Regions from separate parts of the Blautia faecis genome, predicted to be linked through region 1. Evidence: predicted binding sites of a transcription regulator. Region 1 holds the regulator's gene; each other region holds the start of a gene.
What was found. Region 1 encodes Rex, which represses fermentation and respiration genes when NADH is low (regulators of the CRP and FNR family bind a similar motif). Its sites were predicted from a motif close to ATTGTTAANTANTTAACAAT; they were not measured.
Positions count from the first base shown of each region.

Region 1 (6,348 bases):
TGATCCATACAGACTCTGCCACAGATCGGCGCTTTTTTTCCATGAATCAGAACCCAGCCTTTATTAGAAAGCATTCTTGGGTATCCATCTGCATATCCAACAGGAATCGTCGCCATCTTTGTAACATGATCTGTCGTGTAGGTTCCACCGTAGCTTACCTGAACCCCCGGCTCCACATCTTTCACGTAGGAAACATGACTCTTTAGGGACATTACAGGTTTCAGCATTACAATGTCTTTTTCCACTTCCTCAGAGGGATAAATTCCATAAATGGTAATTCCGGCACGGACAATATTCAGGTTGGCTTCCGGTACACGGATTATTCCGGCACTATTGGAACAGTGATGCAGTGGAATATGGATTCCATTTTTTTCCAGAAGATCCGCAAAATCAAGATATCGTTTCAGCTGAACCATTGCCGGGGTACGGTCGTATTCATCTGCTCTTGCAAAGTGAGTGAATAAACCTTCAATTTCCACATTGGGAAGAGCTGCAATTCTGCGGATTTCCTCCAGACTCTCTTCGCTGTCCTTAAATCCGATCCTGGTCATGCCGGTATCCGCAGCCAGATGGATCAGACCTTTTTTGCCCGCTGCTTCAGCAGCTTTGTTAAATTTCCTGGCAGTCTCATAATCACAGACGGCCATGCGCACATCATTTTCAGCAAGTTTCTTATAATATTCTTCAAATACCAGTCCCAGGATCAGAATCGGTCTTGTGATCCCGGCTTTTCGAAGCTGTAATGCCTCCTGGGCTGTAGCCGCAGCAAATCCCCATATATAATCAAATTCCTCAAGCATTCTCGCAATAGGTACTGCACCGTGACCATATGCATCCGCTTTGATCACTGCGATGATCTTTGTTCCCTCTTTTATGTTCTTCTTCATCTGTTCAAAATTATATCTGATTGCATCAAGAGAAATCAATGCTTTGATTCTGCTGTATTTTTCCATAACATTTTCCTCGATTTTCTAAATTTATCAGAGCATGCCTCAAAAGGCGTTCTGCAAAATGTACGTCACAATTCTCATCCTTTACTCTGAACTTCTGCCAGTTTCAAAACTTCCGGCAGGGCTTCGATCATATCCTTCGCCGTCATGCCGTGAGATCCTTTTTTCTCTCTGGCAATATCACCGCAAAGACCGTGAATATACACCGCCATGGCAGCTTTATAGGAAAGCTCCTGTTCTTCCTCACAGCTTAAATACATGCAGAGAACAGATGCGATAATACCGGAAAGCACATCTCCGCTTCCTGCTGTGGCCATTCCCGAATTACCAGAAAGATTCAGATACAGCTTTTCATTCCGGTCAGTCACTACTGTACATGCGTCTTTCAGTACCAGAACACCGCCACTTTTCTCTGCATACTGATAAGCACGGGCTACAGGGTCTTCCTTTAGTTCTGATACATCCAAGCCGCAAAGACGGCTCATCTCGCCCATGTGGGGTGTGAGAATGGTCTGTTCCCCTATGAATTTCATCCACTGTGGATGCATTGCCAGAATATTCAGACCATCTGCATCCAGTATAACAGGCTTTCCTGCTTTTGCTCCGTTTTCCAGGAACCAAAGCATTCTTTCCTTTCCTGAGCCTTCAGTTCCAAGTCCTGGACCGATCACCAGCACATCACACCAGTTTAAATTTTTCTTATTGGCTTCCTCATCAAATTCGCTGGTCAGCATTGCCTCAGGCAAAAGGCTCTGTAAAGGAATCCGGTTCTCTTCCACAGTCTGGATTTTCACCATCCCGGCACCTCCATGAAGTGCTGCACTGGCACTCAGACAGGCTGCTCCGCACATTCCCTTCGAACCCGCCACAAGAAGAACCTTGCCAAATGTTCCTTTATTTCCCCATGGTTTTCTTGCCGGAAGAGTTTTCATATCAGATTTTTCTATATGCCAGGCAGCCTTGCTTGCAAGCTCACTGCCATCACGGTCCCGGTCATAAATTCCAATATCCGCCACCACAGTTCTGCCAGCATAAGCTCTTCCCGGATATAGACAAAGCCCACGTTTTTTATACGCAAATGTTACGGTAAGATCTGCCTCAAAAGCAGTTCCAAGAACAGCTCCCGTATCTCCATGAATGCCAGACGGAATATCCACCGCTGCTTTATATGCAGGAGCTTCATTCATATGGTCAATTATCTCTTTGTAATTCCCGGTAATCTCCCTGGAGAGTCCAACGCCGAAAATTCCGTCTACTATAACAGTATATTCATCCCATACAGGGTTATTCATTAACGGTACCTGGTAGCTCATGGCAATGTCCCACTGGTGTCGGGTTTCTTCTGTCATTTTATCCGGATTTCCTGCAAGATAAATCTCAGAACGGATCCCTGCCAGATGCAGAAGTCTTGCAATGGCAATGCCGTCACCTCCGTTATTGCCAGATCCGCAGACGGTCAGAATCCGTTCTTTTTTCAAATTTCCAGAACCGTTTTTCTTTTCCAGATATTTCCGGATCTCTTCTGCTGTGGCAAGTGCTGCCCTCTCCATGAGAACCAGAGAGGGAACATGCATATTATGAATGGTGCCATGGTCAAGCAGCTTCATCTGACTGCAGGTTACAACTTTTTTCATAAGACCACTCCTAATGCAAAACTGCCGCCCGGTCTCCTGTAAATCCTTCAGCGAGACAAGCAGCAGTCCTCTTTGACTTTTATTCTTTGTTTTCTTTATGTTCGTTACGATACTGGCTTAAGTTGTAAGACAGAGCCATCAGGCTCTCGGACAGATGAACATTCTCCACGATCACATCCTCCGGGGCGTCAAGATCTGTATGGGCAAAATTCCAGATTGCCTTGATTCCATTGTCAATAAGAACCTTCGCCATCTCCTTGGCCTTATTCTTCGGCAGGGTTAAAATAGCAATCTCCACCTGATTCTCCCTGATAAATTCCGGGAGACTGTTGATCATCCGAATCTCAATCCCGCGAACAGAAATCCCCTCCAGAACCGGGTTTATATCAAAAATTCCAACCAGACGGAAGCCACGTTTTTCGAAGTCTCCATAATTGGCAAGTGCCTGTCCCAGATTACCTGCGCCCAGGATGATCATGGGATGAATGGTGTCCAAACCCAGTATTTTACCAATTTCTGTATAAAGATATTCTACATTATATCCATATCCCTGCTGTCCAAAACCGCCAAAATTATTTAAGTCCTGTCGGATCTGTGAAGCAGTCACATGCATTTTTTTACTCAGGTCGTTGGAAGATATACGTTCCACCTTCTCTTCCATCAGCTCCCCCAGATAGCGATAATATCTTGGCAATCTCTTAATTACCGCCTTTGAGATCTCTTTTGCATCCAAAATGTTCCCCTCCTTGTTTCCGCTGCCTGTATTTTTCCGCTAAAAACGCATCGCGGAACATTACCTGTAAACGGCAGCCCGCGTAACACTATGTCAATTATACCGAAATGTTATTTTCTTGTCAATTAAAGTTGTGCAGAATTACAAATTTTTGCAAATTTTTTTGTGATTTGACAATTATTCTTTCAAAAAATAAATTTTTCAAGTATAATATACTATTGAACATTCTAATAATGCTGTTTCTGTGTATACAGAACCGCCTTTTTAAGGAGGAACTTATGATTTTATCATGTCAGAGCATCTGCAAATCTTTTGGGGAAAAGGTGATCCTGCAGGATGCTTCTTTTCACATAGAAGAACGGGAAAAGGCCGCTCTCATCGGCAATAACGGTGCGGGGAAAACAACTCTTCTTCGTATTATCATGGAGGAGATTTCCGCGGATTCCGGTCAGGTGGTCATTGCCAAGGATAAGAAGATCGGTTATCTGGCCCAGTACCAGGATATCCACGGTCATCACACCATTTACGAAGAACTGATGACCACCAAGCAGTACATTTTGGATATGGAGGACAAGATCCGTTCTCTGGAGCAGGAAATGAAATACGTAGCAGGAGACAAACTTGAGAGCCTGATGAACAGCTACACCCGCCTGACTCACCAGTTTGAGTTGGAAAACGGCTACGCTTATAAAAGTGAAATCGTAGGCGTTTTAAAAGGTCTTGGATTTGAAGAAGAAGACTACGGCAAACAGATTGAGAACCTTTCCGGAGGTCAGAAAACCCGGGTTGCACTTGGCAAGCTTCTGATTTCCAAACCGGATATTCTCCTTCTGGACGAGCCTACCAACCATCTGGATATGGAGAGCATTGCATGGCTTGAGACCTATCTTCTCAACTACCCGGGTGCTGTATTTATCGTTTCCCATGACCGTTATTTTCTGGACAAGGTAGTTACCAAGATCGTGGAGATCGAGGCTGCCCAGATGAGAATGTACGAAGGCAACTATTCCGCTTATGCCCTGAAAAAAGCGCAGCTACGTGACGCCCAGTACAAGGCTTACCTGAACCAGCAAAGAGAAATCAAACATCAGGAGGCTGTTATCACCAAGCTCCGCTCCTTTAACCGTGAGAAATCCATTAAGCGTGCTGAGAGCCGTGTAAAAATGCTGGACAAGATCCAGCGCATTGAGAAACCAATTGAAATTGATAACCAGATGCGTATTTCCCTGGAACCACGTTTTATCAGTGGAAATGATGTACTTACTGTAGAAGGACTTTCCAAGGCTTTCCCAGGACAGACTTTGTTTACAGATATTAATTTTGAAATCAAACGTGGGGAGCGTGTTGCCCTGATTGGCAACAATGGTACTGGTAAGACCACAATTTTGAAGATTCTCAATGGAATTGTGGATGCTGATGCAGGACGCTTTGCCTTGGGTTCCAAGGTTCAGATCGGATACTATGATCAGGAACACCATGTTCTGCATATGGAGAAAACTATTTTCCAGGAAATATCAGACACATATCCGACTCTCACTGAGACTGAAATCCGCAATATGCTGGCTGCTTTTCTTTTTACAGGAGATGATGTGTTTAAGCTGATCTCCTCTCTCTCTGGTGGTGAACGTGGCCGTGTTTCCCTGGCGAAGCTGATGCTCTCAGAAGCCAACTTCCTGATACTGGATGAGCCTACCAACCATCTGGATATTGCATCCAAGGAGATTCTGGAGGAAGCACTGAACAGCTACACAGGAACTGTCCTCTACGTTTCCCATGACCGTTATTTTATTAACCAGACTGCTACCCGCATTATGGATCTGACCAACCAGGCCATTGTCAATTATATCGGTGATTATGATTACTACCTGGAAAAGAAGGAGGAGATGACCCGGATTTATGCTCCTGTTCAGGAGACCGCCGCTCAGGAAGTTAAGGAAAACGTCTCTGAAACCAAACTCACCTGGCAGCAGCAGAAAGAGGAACAGGCTCTGAAGAGAAAACGGGAAAATGAGCTGAAGAAAGTGGAAGCACGGATTGAAGAACTGGAAACAAGGGATAAAGAAATTGATGAAACCATGGTTCTGCCAGATATCTGTACGAATGTGGCAGAATGCACGAAGCTCAGCCGGGAAAAAGCCGCTATAGCAGAAGAACTGGAAGGGCTTTATGAGAAATGGGAGGAGCTGGCATAAATTACCAGTAACCTGCTCTTTTGAGCCTTACATTTCATATTTATTTCAAAAACAGGAACGAATTTCGAATATAAATATCCGAAACCGTTCCTGTTTTTATAACAATATTAACATTTTTACTTTAAACAACTTATTAAAGCTGTCTGTTTTATTACATGGCCTCAAGCTTCTCTCTGATTGCAAGAATAAACTCGCGGCTGTTAAGGACTTTTACATCTTTTAAAGAAGTAATCAGTGCCAGGTCTTTGGTCATCTGTCCACCTTCGATAGTGGAAAGGGTTGCTTTCTCCAGTTTATCTGCGAACTCTATAAGCTCCTGATTCTGATCCAGCTCACCCCTTTTTCGCAGAGCACCGGTCCAGGCGAAGATTGTTGCTACAGAGTTGGTGGAGGTCTCCTCTCCTTTCAGATGACGATAGTAATGTCTCTGTACAGTTCCGTGAGCTGCCTCATACTCATAATATCCATCTGGAGAAACCAGTACAGAAGTCATCATTGCCAGAGAACCAAATGCAGAGGAAATCATGTCACTCATAACATCTCCGTCATAGTTCTTACAGCCCCAGATAAATCCGCCTTCTGCTTTCATTACGCGGGCTACTACATCATCGATCAGACTATAGAAGAAAGTAATGCCTGCGGCCTCAAATTTTTCCTTAAACTCAGCTTCATAAATATTATGGAAAATTTCTTTAAATTTGCCATCGTATGTTTTGGAAATGGTATCTTTGCCGCCAAACCACAGATCCTGTTTCGTATCTAAGGCATAATTAAAGCAGCATCTTGCAAAGCTGGTAATGGATTTGTCCAGGTTATGAACACCCTGGATCACGCCTGGA
Region 1 is NZ_JAQDKY010000005.1:103,429-109,776, reverse strand. It holds gene alr (alanine racemase) at 1-953, opposite strand, end outside; gene PGQ38_RS04340 (NAD(P)H-hydrate dehydratase) at 1,028-2,584, opposite strand; gene PGQ38_RS04335 (redox-sensing transcriptional repressor Rex) at 2,664-3,317, opposite strand; gene PGQ38_RS04330 (ABC-F family ATP-binding cassette domain-containing protein) at 3,596-5,509, shown strand; gene PGQ38_RS04325 (NADP-dependent isocitrate dehydrogenase) at 5,661-6,348, opposite strand, start outside.

Region 2 (6,348 bases), on a different contig from region 1:
AAGCTTCACATGCTCCTGCTCATTGATCTGCTTGATATCCAGAAGCAGAAGATCTGTATACTTCATCAGCTCCAGCCACTTAGAATGCCACGGCTCCTTAGTCGTATAAGGATTTCCGCTGGTATCCAAAGTAGTATGGACTCCCGCTTCCTTTGCCTTACGGAAAAGCTCTGTGAGAAAATCCATCTGCAAAAGTGGTTCCCCGCCGCTCACCGTGATACCACCCTTATCTCCCCAGTAAGACTTAAACCGAAGTGCTGTCTTCAAAAGCTGATCCGTAGTGTACTCTTTTCCATCTGTCATATTCCAGGTATCCGGATTATGGCAGAACTGACAACGCATAGCACAGCCAGAAAGAAAAATCACATATCTCACTCCAGGTCCGTCCACAGACCCGAAGCTCTCCAGAGAATGAACATAGCCTTTTAACATTTCTAATTCCTTTGCATTCATATTTATAAAAAGGACATGCAACCTCTAACATATATTGTATTGCATGCCCTTTTGTTTCGCCGATACTATTTTAAAATATCAGACTTACATTCTGTCGTGGCAGGTTCTGGCAATAACATCCAGCTGCTGCTCTCTTGTCAGATCGATAAACTTAACTGCATAACCGGAAACACGGATAGTGAAGTTTGCATACTCCTCTTTTTCCGGATGCTCCATAGCATCGATCAGTTTCTCTTTGCCAAATACATTTACGTTCAGGTGATGTGCACCCTGGTTGAAATATCCGTCCAGTACATGTACCAGATTATCTGTACGCTCTTCATCACTATGTCCAAGAGCTTCCGGATTAATGGTCTGTGTATTGGAAATTCCATCCAGTGCATCCTCATAGTCAAGCTTTGCAACAGAGTTCAGTGAAGCAAGAAGTCCGTTCTGCTCTGCTCCGTAAGATGGGTTTGCTCCAGGTGCCAGAGGCTCTCCAGCCTTTCTTCCATCCGGAAGAGCTCCGGTAGCTTTACCATAAACAACGTTAGAAGTAATGGTAAGAATAGAAGTGGTTGGCTTGGAATCACGGTAGGTATGGATGTGTTTCAGTTTATCCATGAAGGTGGAAAGCAGATTTCTTGCAATCTCATCTGCTCTGTCATCATCATTACCATAGCGTGGGAAATCACCCTCAACCTGGAAATCAGTGGTAATTCCATCCTCATCACGGATAGCTTTTACCTTCGCATACTTAATAGCAGACAGAGAATCTACTACATGTGAAAATCCAGCAATACCTGTTGCAAAAGAACGCTCAACCTTGGTATCGATAAGCGCCATCTCAGCTGCCTCATAGTAATATTTATCATGCATATAGTGGATCATGTTCAGAGTTCCTACATACAGATGAGCCAGCCAGTCCATCATCTGGTCATATTTCTGCATAACCTCATCATAATCAAGATACTCGGAAGTGATCGGCTTGTACTCCGGTCCTACCTGAGTCTTTAACTTCTCATCCACACCACCGTTGATCGCATAAAGGAGGCATTTCGCAAGGTTTGCACGAGCTCCAAAGAACTGCATTTCCTTACCGGTCTCAGTTGCAGATACACAGCAGCAGATAGAATAATCATCGCCCCATACCGGACGCATAACATCATCGTTCTCATACTGGATAGAACTTGTTGTAACAGAAATATTAGCAGCATATTTCTTGAAGTTTTCCGGCAGCTTGGAAGAATAAAGAACAGTAAGGTTTGGCTCCGGAGCCGGTCCCATATCCTCAAGAGTATGAAGGAAACGATAGTCATTCTTGGTAACCATATGGCGTCCGTCAACACCAATACCTGCAACCTCAAGAGTTGCCCATACCGGGTCACCGGAGAACAGCTGGTTGTAGGACTCAATTCTTGCAAATTTAACCATACGGAATTTCATTACCATGTGGTCAACAAGCTCCTGTGCCTCTTTCTCAGTGATCACGCCATTCTTAAGGTCTCTTTCAATATAGATATCAAGGAATGTGGAGATACGTCCAACACTCATTGCAGCACCATTCTGGGTCTTAATTGCTGCAAGATATCCAAAGTACAGCCACTGGAATGCCTCATGAGCATTCTTTGCAGGCTCTGAAATATCATAACCATAGACCTTTGCCATCTCTTTCATTCCTTTAAGAGCGCGGATCTGATCTGCGATTTCCTCACGAAGCTGGAAATCATAACGTCTCATACCCTGACGGTCACTTGCTGCAAAGTCTTTCTCTTTGCCCTCGATCAGCGCATCAATACCGTACAGAGCCACACGTCTGTAATCGCCTACGATACGTCCGCGTCCATAAGTATCCGGAAGTCCGGTAAGGATATGGCTGTGACGTGCTCTTTTCATTTCTGGTGTGTAAATGTCAAAAACGCCCTGGTTATGTGTTTTGAACTCATATTTTGTAAACATATCATGGATCTGAGGATCTACCTTGTAGCCGTACATTTCGCATGCCTGCTCAGCCATTTTGATTCCGCCGTATGGCATAAATGCACGTTTCAGAGGCTTGTCTGTCTGAAGTCCTACAATCTTCTCAAGATCCTTCAGGTCTTCAGCAATATATCCTGGTCCGTATGCGGTCAGGCCTGTGACAACCTTTGTCTCCATGTCAAGCACACCATTGTTGGCACGCTCTGCTTTCTGCAGCTCCTGCAGCTTTCCCCACAGTTTGTCAGTTGCCTCGGTCGGGCCTTCCAGGAAAGAATCGTCTCCGTCATAAGGGGTATAATTGTGACGGATAAAATCACGAACGTTAATTTGTTCTTTCCAACGACTTCCTTCGAAGCCCTCCCACTGTGCAAAATCTTTCATTCTTGTACCTCTTTCTTTATTTTATAGTTCTCCGCGTATATTGAAGAATTGTTATTGGTTTAACGATTGTAGTATACGAGATTGTTTTTTTTCCGTCAATCGGTTTGGGGCATGCTTTTAATAAAGTACAATTTATCTGGTAAAAAATGGATTTCCCTATATATAAGTCCTATATTCTGTACTTTAATTCATTTTTCCATTTGTAAGTCCCATTTTCACTGTAGTAAATACAGAGAAATATTCTCGATATACTTTGTTAAATTTTATCAACTTAATTGAAGGGGGCTATCGCTTAACGAATAAATTTTCGTGAAGCTCTCGATGGTCTTATCTGCATCGCCATGTTCAATGCCATCACGGAGCGTGTTGCTGTGAACGAAGTGGACAATAACTTATACTCCTTTCTGCTTGCTAAAAATTTAAGTATTTGTTTTACTATTATCTTGTCATATGTTATCCTATTCTTACAACATTAAGGGGGAAACAAATGTAATGGAAAAGAAATCAAACCATTTTTCAGGACAGCTTGGTTTTGTCCTGGCTGCAGCCGGAAGTGCTGTAGGAGTGGGAAATTTGTGGAGATTCCCATACCTTGCCGCAAAGGACGGAGGCGGCTTATTTTTAATTATCTACCTGATTCTGGTACTAACCTTCGGATTTGCCCTTCTCACCTCTGATATTGCGATCGGACGGCGTACACAGAAGAGTGCCATCGGAGCCTATACCCAGATGCGTCCCAGATGGAAGTTCCTGGGAATCCTTACCTTCCTTGTACCAGTGCTTATTATGACCTATTACGCGGTCATCGGCGGATGGATTACCAAATATGCGGTGGTATACATAACCGGTCAGGCACAGGCAGCTGCCGCAGATGACTATTTTACAGCCTTTATCACCTCTTCCACTTCACCGGTGATCTTCGCACTGCTTTTCATGGGTGTTACTGCTTTCATTGTATACAATGGCGTGGAAAAGGGAATTGAAAAAGTATCCAAATGGATGATGCCGGTCCTGCTAGTTCTGGTCGTAGTGATTGCAGTGTATTCTCTTACGATTTCACATACGGATGCTTCCGGTCAGCTTCGCACCGGCTTACAGGGATTTCTTTACTACCTGACGCCTGACCTTGAAGGACTGACTGTGCAGCGTTTTCTGCAGATTCTGCTGGATGCCATGAGCCAGCTGTTCTTTTCACTCAGTGTATCCATGGGAATTATGATCACCTACGGCTCCTATGTAAAACCTGAAGTGAACCTGAACAAAGCGATCAATCAGATTGAAATTTTTGACACAGGTGTTGCCTTTCTTGCAGGTGCCATGATCATCCCGGCTGTATATGTGTTTTCCGGCACTGAGGGAATGGGTGCTGGACCAAGCCTGATGTTTATTTCCCTGCCAAAGGTATCTTCTGCAATGGGAAAAGCTGGTACCTTCGTAGGAATCCTGTTTTTCGTAACTGCTATTTTTGCAACCTTGTCTTCCTGTATTTCCGTACTGGAATCTATTACTGCAAACTGCATGGAAATTTTTCATACCAGCCGTAAAAAAACAGTTCTTGTTTTATCTGTGATCTACCTTGCAGCTTCCGCAGTTATCGCTTTGGGATACAGTATTTTCTATGTGGAAGTGAAGCTTCCGAACGGTTCTGTAGGACAGCTTCTTGATATTATGGATTACATCAGCAACAGTGTTATGATGCCGTTTATTGCACTGCTTTCCACGATTCTCATCGGCTGGGTCGTAACGCCGGATTATGTGATTAGCGAAATGGAAAGAAGCGGGGATAAGTTCCGTAGGAAAAAATTGTACCGCGTCATGATCCGCTTTGTTGCACCGGTTATGATGTTTATTCTGTTTTTACAGTCTACAGGGATTTTATCTTAAACTGCAGAGCATGTTTGAGGAAGACTTTCTGCAAGATGTGCCTCACAATTTGTGAAAGATTATATTGTAAAAAAACATCCAGCCTGCCATCGTTATATGGAGACTGGATGTTTTTTATAATTTGTAATTGTAAAGATACTGAAGCTTTATTAATTTCTCACTGCCAGCGGTGTTCTGCCTCTTCGATTTCCTCAATAAACATTAAAAGGAAGCTGATGAGAAGCAGGATGCTGGATACCCAGATGGCTCTTTCGCCGTAAGCCATTGAAAGTCTGCCGCCAATTCCTGCGCCAATGGCAAACAGGAAAATAATGGCGAAGTAGCATAAGGCCTGACGAAGCAGGCGTGGCTTTCTTTCACGCATGTAAGCGGAAAGAGCGGCAGTGCCGCTTCTCAGATTTCCGATACACATGGTGCTGGCATAGGCATTTCCTTCAACCTTTCGGAAGGTCTGCACCTGAAGGGCGCAGGAGAAGGATACCAGGGTGGTGGCAAGCACGTTCAGGTTCCCTGGGATGAAGCCAACCAGAAACAGCAGGATGATCTCTACCAGAAGGATTCCCTGGCGCCAGTGAAGGCGTCTGGCATAGCGGAATTTTTCCTGAATGCGTTCCGCTAACAGAACTCCAAGAAAGAATGCGGTCAGGGGAATGAGATAATGCAATCCTGCTTTCACTTCGCCGTTCATAAACCGCTCACTCATCAGTACCACGTTTCCGGTCTGGGCGTTGGAGAAAACGCCATCGCGGGTAAAATAGGTATAGGCATCCTGAAATCCTCCTGACACTGCAAGGAATGCACTGTTTATGAATGCTTCTGAGGTCTGTACCCTTTTATGATGGTCCATAATAAGCTCCTTCTTTCGTCTTTCGTATACATATCTTCAGATTATAGAATAAATAATGCTTTCTGTAAACATCTATTTTGATATGTGGAGTATATATATCTTATATGCCTGGAGCGTATTTGAAAAAGACTTTCTGCAGGATTTCCGTCACAATTATTAGTTTTCTTTATGCGCTTCCAGATACTCTTTTCTTCCCTCTTCATAAAGATTGTTGCCTTCGCTGTCAATAATGACTACAAGGGGCATATCTTCTACGTAAAGCTTACGGAGAGCTTCTGCGCCCAGATCCTCGTATGCGATAAGTTCCGCTTTTTTGATACATTTGGCAAGAAGGGCGCCGGCACCGCCGATGGCTCCGAAGTAAACACCGTGATATTTTCTCATGGCTTCTACTACTTCAGGCAGACGCGCTCCTTTGCCGATCATTCCGCGGGCTCCTACAGACATCATGGTTGGTGCGTAGGCATCCATACGGCCGCTGGTAGTTGGTCCGGCAGATCCGATGACCTGACCTGGTTTTGCAGGAGTTGGACCTACATAATAAATAGTTGCATCTGTTGGATCAAAAGGAATCTTTTCGCCTTTTGCAAGAGCCTCACACATACGCTTGTGACCTGCGTCACGGGATGTGTAGATGGTTCCGGTAAGGAGAACCTGATCTCCTGCGTGAAGGGTTTTTGCCAGTTCTTCCGTCAGAGGCAGTGTAATATGTCTTCTTTCCATGATCAGATCACCTCCGTTTTGTGGCGGGTAACGTGGCAGTTGATGTTGACTGCACATGGCATTCCCGCAATGTGAGTAGGCATTGTCTCAATGTTCAGGCC
Region 2 is NZ_JAQDKY010000007.1:402-6,749, forward strand. It holds gene pflA (pyruvate formate-lyase-activating protein) at 1-432, opposite strand, end outside; gene pflB (formate C-acetyltransferase) at 538-2,793, opposite strand; gene PGQ38_RS05175 (sodium-dependent transporter) at 3,286-4,677, shown strand; gene PGQ38_RS05180 (YoaK family protein) at 4,835-5,524, opposite strand; gene PGQ38_RS05185 (Fe-S-containing hydro-lyase) at 5,681-6,247, opposite strand; gene PGQ38_RS05190 (fumarate hydratase) at 6,250-6,348, opposite strand, start outside.
Region 2: the regulator Rex is predicted to act here: its motif matches at 2,841-2,860, upstream of pflB (formate C-acetyltransferase).

Region 3 (6,348 bases), on a different contig from region 1:
GCACCGGAAGCAATTCGCGCGATCGACCATAATATCTTCACCCCGGGTAACTATTTCTATAATGGTGTAGGACATGTTACCGTAAAATACTGGGAAGTTCTTGAAATCGGATACGAAGGCATTATGGCAAAAGCACAGGCTGAGCTGGATAAATGCAATGTGGGGGATGGAGATTACGCAGAGCGTTCCCGTTTCCTGGAAGCAGTTATCATGAGCTGCCAGGCAGTGATTGATTATGCAGACAGATATGCAAAGCTTGCCCTTGAAATGGCAGAGAAATGTACAGATCCACAGCGTAAAGCAGAGCTTCTTGTGATTGCATCCAATTGCAGCAAGGTTCCGGCGAAGGGAGCTACCAATTTCTGGGAGGCGTGTCAGTCCTTCTGGTTTGTGCAGCAGCTTCTCCAGATGGAGTCTAGCGGACATTCCATTTCCCCAGGACGTTTCGACCAGTATATGTATCCTTATTATAAGAAGGATATTGAGAGCGGCGCGATTACCAGAACAGCAGCCCAGGAGCTTCTTGATTGCATCTGGGTAAAATTAAATGACCTGAATAAAGTCCGTGATGCTGCTTCCGCAGAAGGCTTCGCAGGCTACAGTCTGTTCCAGAACCTGATCGTAGGAGGTCAGGATAAAGATGGCAATGATGTGACCAATGACCTTTCCTTTATGTGTATTGAGGCATCCATGCATGTACATCTTCCGGCTCCGTCCCTTTCCATCCGTGTATGGAATGGTTCTCCTCATGACCTTCTGATCAAGGCAGCAGAGCTTACCAGAACGGGTATCGGACTTCCGGCTTATTATAACGACGAGGTAATCATCCCAGCACTGCAGAACAGAGGACTTTCCCTTGCAGATGCCCGTGAGTATAATATCATCGGTTGCGTAGAGCCACAGAAAGCAGGTAAGACAGAGGGATGGCATGATGCAGCATTCTTTAATATGTGCCGTCCGCTGGAGCTTGTATTTGCCAATGGTATGGATCAGGGCGAGATGGTCGGAATTCCTACCGGCGATGTAACCCAGATGGCTACATTCGATGAATTCTATGATGCATACAAGAAACAGATGGAGTACTGCATTTCCCTTCTTGTAAATGCAGATAATGCCATTGACGTGGCTCATGCAAAGCGTTGTCCGCTTCCATTCCTTTCCAGTATGATCGATGACTGTATCAAACGTGGAAAGACCGTACAGGAAGGCGGTGCAGTTTATAACTTTACCGGTCCCCAGGGCTTTGGTATTGCAAACATGGCAGATTCCCTGTATGCAATTCGTCAGCTGGTCTATGAAGAGAAGAAGTTTACGATGGAGGAGCTGAAGGAAGCTCTTGCATGGAACTATGGCAAAGGCCTGGATGAGCAGTCTGTGAAAGAGATCACAACCGGCATCTTAAGAGAGATGACCGAGAGCGGTGCCAAGGTTGATGCGGATACTGCAGCAGCTGTCCTGAAATCTGTTATGAATGCCCAGATGGCACCTGAGAAGATGGCAAGATACCAGGAAATCCACGATATGATCGCAGAAGTTCCGAAATTCGGAAATGATATTCCGGAAGTGGACTACTTCGCAAGAGATGTGGCTTACACATATACAAGACCGCTTCAGAACTTTAAGAACCCACGTGGTGGACAGTACCAGGCAGGACTTTATCCGGTTTCTGCAAACGTACCCCTTGGCGGACAGACTGGTGCTACACCAGATGGAAGATATGCACACACTCCGGTTGCAGATGGTGTTTCCCCATCCGCAGGCAAGGATGTGAACGGACCTACTGCAGCAGCAAGCTCTGTTGCGAAACTGGATCACTTTATCGTATCCAATGGTACTTTGTTCAATCAGAAATTCCATCCGTCAGCATTGTCTGGACGTGAGGGTCTTGAGAAGTTCGTTGCATTGATCCGATCCTACTTCGATCAGAAGGGAATGCATATGCAGTTTAACGTTGTAAGCAGAGAGACACTGCTGGATGCACAGGCACATCCGGAGAACTATAAGCATCTGGTTGTACGTGTGGCTGGTTACAGTGCACTGTTTACCACACTTTCCAAATCTCTGCAGGATGACATTATCAGAAGAACTGAGCAGGGATTCTAAAACGAAAGTCAGCAGACTCTTATGCAGGAGAGTTATAATTGCCCCATAGCTCACTTCTTAGCGAGATGATAAGTGTGGATGTGAATGGAAACTTTCTGCGAAAAATATAAATGGAATTGCTGGTGGCTTCGTTAAGAGAAGTCTGCTGGCACTTCCGTATAATGGAGATATCTATGGAATATTTAGACACTACAGGGCGTATTTTCGACGTCCAGCGTTATTCCATCCATGACGGTCCTGGAATCCGTACCATTGTGTTTTTGAAAGGCTGTGTGCTCAGATGCCAGTGGTGCTGCAATCCGGAATCCCAGGAATATAAGATCCAGACAATGAAAACTCCAGACGGCGTGAAGACCATGGGACGAGACGTAACTGTCCGCGAGATGATCGAACTGGTAGAGAAGGATCGCCCATACTACTACCGTTCCGGCGGCGGAATGACACTTTCCGGCGGCGAATGTCTCTGTCAGCCGGAATTTGCCCGTGACCTTCTTCGCGCAGCGAAAGAGCGTGGAATTAATACAGCTATCGAGAGTATGGCTTGTGTTCCCTGGAAAAATATAGAGATGGTACTGCCTTATCTGGATACTTACCTGATGGATATCAAGCATACCAATCAGGAGAAGCATAAGCAGTTTACAGGCAAGCCCAATGGACTGGCTCTGGAGAACGCCAGAAAGGTAGCTCTTTCTGGCCAGACCAATCTGGTGATTCGTGTACCTGTCGTTCCAACGTTCAATGACAGTGTGGAGGAAATCAAGTCTATTGCTTCCTTTGCATCTACATTGCCAGGTGTGAAGAAGATTCACCTTCTTCCCTATCACCGTCTGGGACAGGATAAGTACGACTGGCTTGGAAGAGAATACAAGCTGCCGGAGATACTTCCTCCAGAACCGAAGCATATGGAACTTTTGAAAAAAGCAGTGCATTCCGTCTGTGATCTGGATTGCCAGATAGGTGGATGAAATAATATTTTATGTGAAAATTTTGAAGAAAGACATTGTGTGGAGAAATCTGTACAGTGTCTTTTTTTGCGCGCATTTCTTATTTAATGTGTTGGGAGGGTGAAAAGTTCTTCAGGAGGGACACATTTGAACAACTTTCAACACACTAAAAGAAAGCCTTTTTCATACATGCTCCAGGAAAAGAAATTGGAAAAAGATTTGCTTAAATTATAATTTTTTTGTATGATAGGTGGTATAATAAATACTTGATGAATTTATATCAACTATTTAAAAAAGCGGAGAAAGAAAACTTTATAAAGACAGTTAGATTGATTGCGGTAAAATCTGGCTGGTGCAAAATACTACAGCATAAGGAGAAAAAGAATGAGAGGACTATACTCATCAAAGACAAAAATCAGACACCAGATTTTTACTGAAATTGCCCGGCTTGCCTATGAGGGCGACATTGAGAAAGAGATGGATGATCTTCCGTACAAAATTCTTCCAGGAGAGATTGCAACATATCGTGACAGTATTTTTCTGGAGAGAGCTATCGTAGGAGAGAGACTGCGTGTGGCAATGGGACTGCCTCTTCGAAACATTTCCGAGCATGCGCCAATTTCCAAGGGCGTAGAAGCCAGCTTGATCGAAGAGAAATATTATGAGCCGCCCCTTATCAATATTATTAAATTCGCCTGCAACTCCTGTCCGGAGAAGCGTGTGATTGTCACAGAGGGCTGCCAGGGCTGTCTGGAACATCCTTGTCAGGAGGTCTGTCCCAAGCAGGCTATCCACATGGAAAACGGGCGGTCTGTGATCGATCAGGAGAAATGCATCAAATGTGGAAAGTGTCTGGAATCCTGTCCATATAATGCCATTATCAAGCAGGAGCGTCCGTGTGCCAAGGCCTGTGGAATGAATGCCATCCATTCAGACGAGTATGGCAGAGCAGAGATCGACTATGACAAGTGTGTTTCCTGTGGAATGTGCCTGGTAAGCTGTCCGTTCAGTGCCATTGTAGATAAGGGACAGATTTATCAGACCATTATGGCATTAAAAAGTGATACACCAGTTTATGCCATTGTAGCGCCGGCTGTGGCAGGTCAGTTTGAACCGGAATTGAAGAATACCCAGCTTCGGGGAGCTTTTAAGGCGCTTGGATTTACGGATATTAAGGAAGTGGCTGTGGGTGCAGATCTTTGCACCATTGAGGAGGCTAAGGACTTCATGAAGGAAGTGCCGGAGAAAATTCCGTTTATGGGAACCTCCTGTTGCCCGGCATGGTCTGTTATGGCAAAAAAGACGGTTCCACAGCTTGCCAACTGCATTTCCATGGCGCTTACTCCCATGGTACTGACTGCCAGACTTCTGAAGCAGGAAGAGCCAGACTGCAAGATCGTGTTTGTAGGACCATGTGCAGCCAAGAAGCTGGAGGCAAGCCGTAAGTCGGTTCGAAGCTATGTGGACTTCGTTCTCACCTTTGAAGAGGTGAAAGGCATGTTTGATGCCAAGGGCGTTGATTTCGCCAGCCTTCCGGAGGAAGAGCCTCTTACCCAGGCCAGTAGTGACGGTCGTGGCTTCGCTGTTAGCGGCGGTGTGGCAGCCGCAGTTGTGAAAGCTGTAAAGCGAATGGATCCGGATCGCGAGGTGAAGGTAGTCAGTGCTAACGGACTTCAGGAGTGTAAAAAGATGCTGATGGCAGCCAAAGCAGGGAAATACAACGGATATCTGCTGGAAGGCATGGCGTGTCCTGGCGGCTGCATAGCAGGTGCCGGAACGGTGCAGACTGTAAAGAAGGCGGGAGTGGCACTGGAGAAGATGAAGAAGGAAGCGTCTTTTGAAGAATGTATGGATACTTCATTTGGCGGGGAACTGGAGAAACTGGAAGAGCTGTAAAATTATTTAGCCGAGCTGCTTGAAAATAAAGAATACATGAGAAGGAGAAAAGCAAAAATGCGTGCATACGAACGTTTATTAAATTATGTGAAAGTATATACCACAAGCGAGGATGAGCAGGAGAACGTGCCATCCACCAGCCGTCAGTTTGACCTGGGAAACCAGCTGGCAGAGGAACTGAAAAAAATAGGGGTTCAGGACGTGCGCATTGATGACAAGTGCTATGTTTATGGCGTGATCCCGGCTACAGAAGGCTTGGAAGAGAAACCAGCCATCGGCTTTATCGCACATATGGACACAGCACCTGATTTCTCCGGAGAAAACGTAAATCCACAGATCATCCCGGAGTACGACGGCGGTGATGTAAAGTTGGGAGACAGTGAATATGCTCTTACCTTGAAAGATTTCCCACATCTGGCATCTTTAAAAGGAAGAACCCTGATCACCACCGACGGAAGCACCCTTCTTGGTGCAGATGACAAGGCTGGTGTGGCTGAGATCATGACTATGGCAGAGCAGGTGATCACAGAGAACATTCCTCATGGAAAAATCTGTATCGGCTTTACCCCGGATGAAGAAGTGGGCCGCGGCGCAGACTTCTTCGATGTAGAAGACTTTGGAGCAGATTTTGCCTATACTGTAGATGGCGGTGCGGAGAATGAGATCGAGTATGAGAACTTCAATGCCGCAGGTGCGAAAGTAAAGATCAAAGGCTTTTCTGTACACCCGGGCAGCAGTAAGAACACCATGATCAATGCAGCCCTGGTTGCCATGGAGTTCAATAACATGCTTCCGGCAGGAGATACCCCAGCGAACACAGAAGAGTATGAGGGATTTTTCCATCTCTGTGAAATGAGCGGAGATGTGTCTTCTGCAAGCCTTGACTACATTATCCGTGACCACGACAGCGCCATGTTCGCCTGCCGCCAGGAGCTGATGAGACATATCGTCAAGCTTCTCAACGAGAAATACGGCGAAGGTACCGTAACCCTCATCATCAAAGAACAGTACCGCAACATGAAAGAGAAGATCGAGCCTTGCATGCACCTGATCGATAACGCCAAGAAAGCCGTCCAGCAGTCCGGGCTGAATCCTAAGACAGTTGCAATCCGCGGCGGCACAGATGGCGCAAGGCTTTCCTTCATGGGACTGCCCTGTCCGAACCTTGGAACCGGCGGCTATGCCTTCCACGGACCATGCGAACACATTACCGTTGAAGGAATGGATTATGCTGTGGAGAATCTGAAGAATATTGTGAAGCTGTACGCCTGCTGATTCGGGTAGGAAAAAAGCATTGGTGAGATATATAATTTTTTAAACATGCTTTAGAAAAAAGCATCTGTCGAATCGTAACCGACAGGTGCTTTCTTCTTCTCAAAATTTAAACAAAATTTTACATGGCTAA
Region 3 is NZ_JAQDKY010000007.1:18,676-25,023, reverse strand. It holds gene PGQ38_RS05270 (glycyl radical protein) at 1-2,103, shown strand, start outside; gene PGQ38_RS05265 (glycyl-radical enzyme activating protein) at 2,277-3,068, shown strand; gene PGQ38_RS05260 (4Fe-4S dicluster domain-containing protein) at 3,432-4,943, shown strand; gene pepT (peptidase T) at 5,001-6,218, shown strand.
Region 3: the regulator Rex is predicted to act here: its motif matches at 3,313-3,332, upstream of PGQ38_RS05260 (4Fe-4S dicluster domain-containing protein).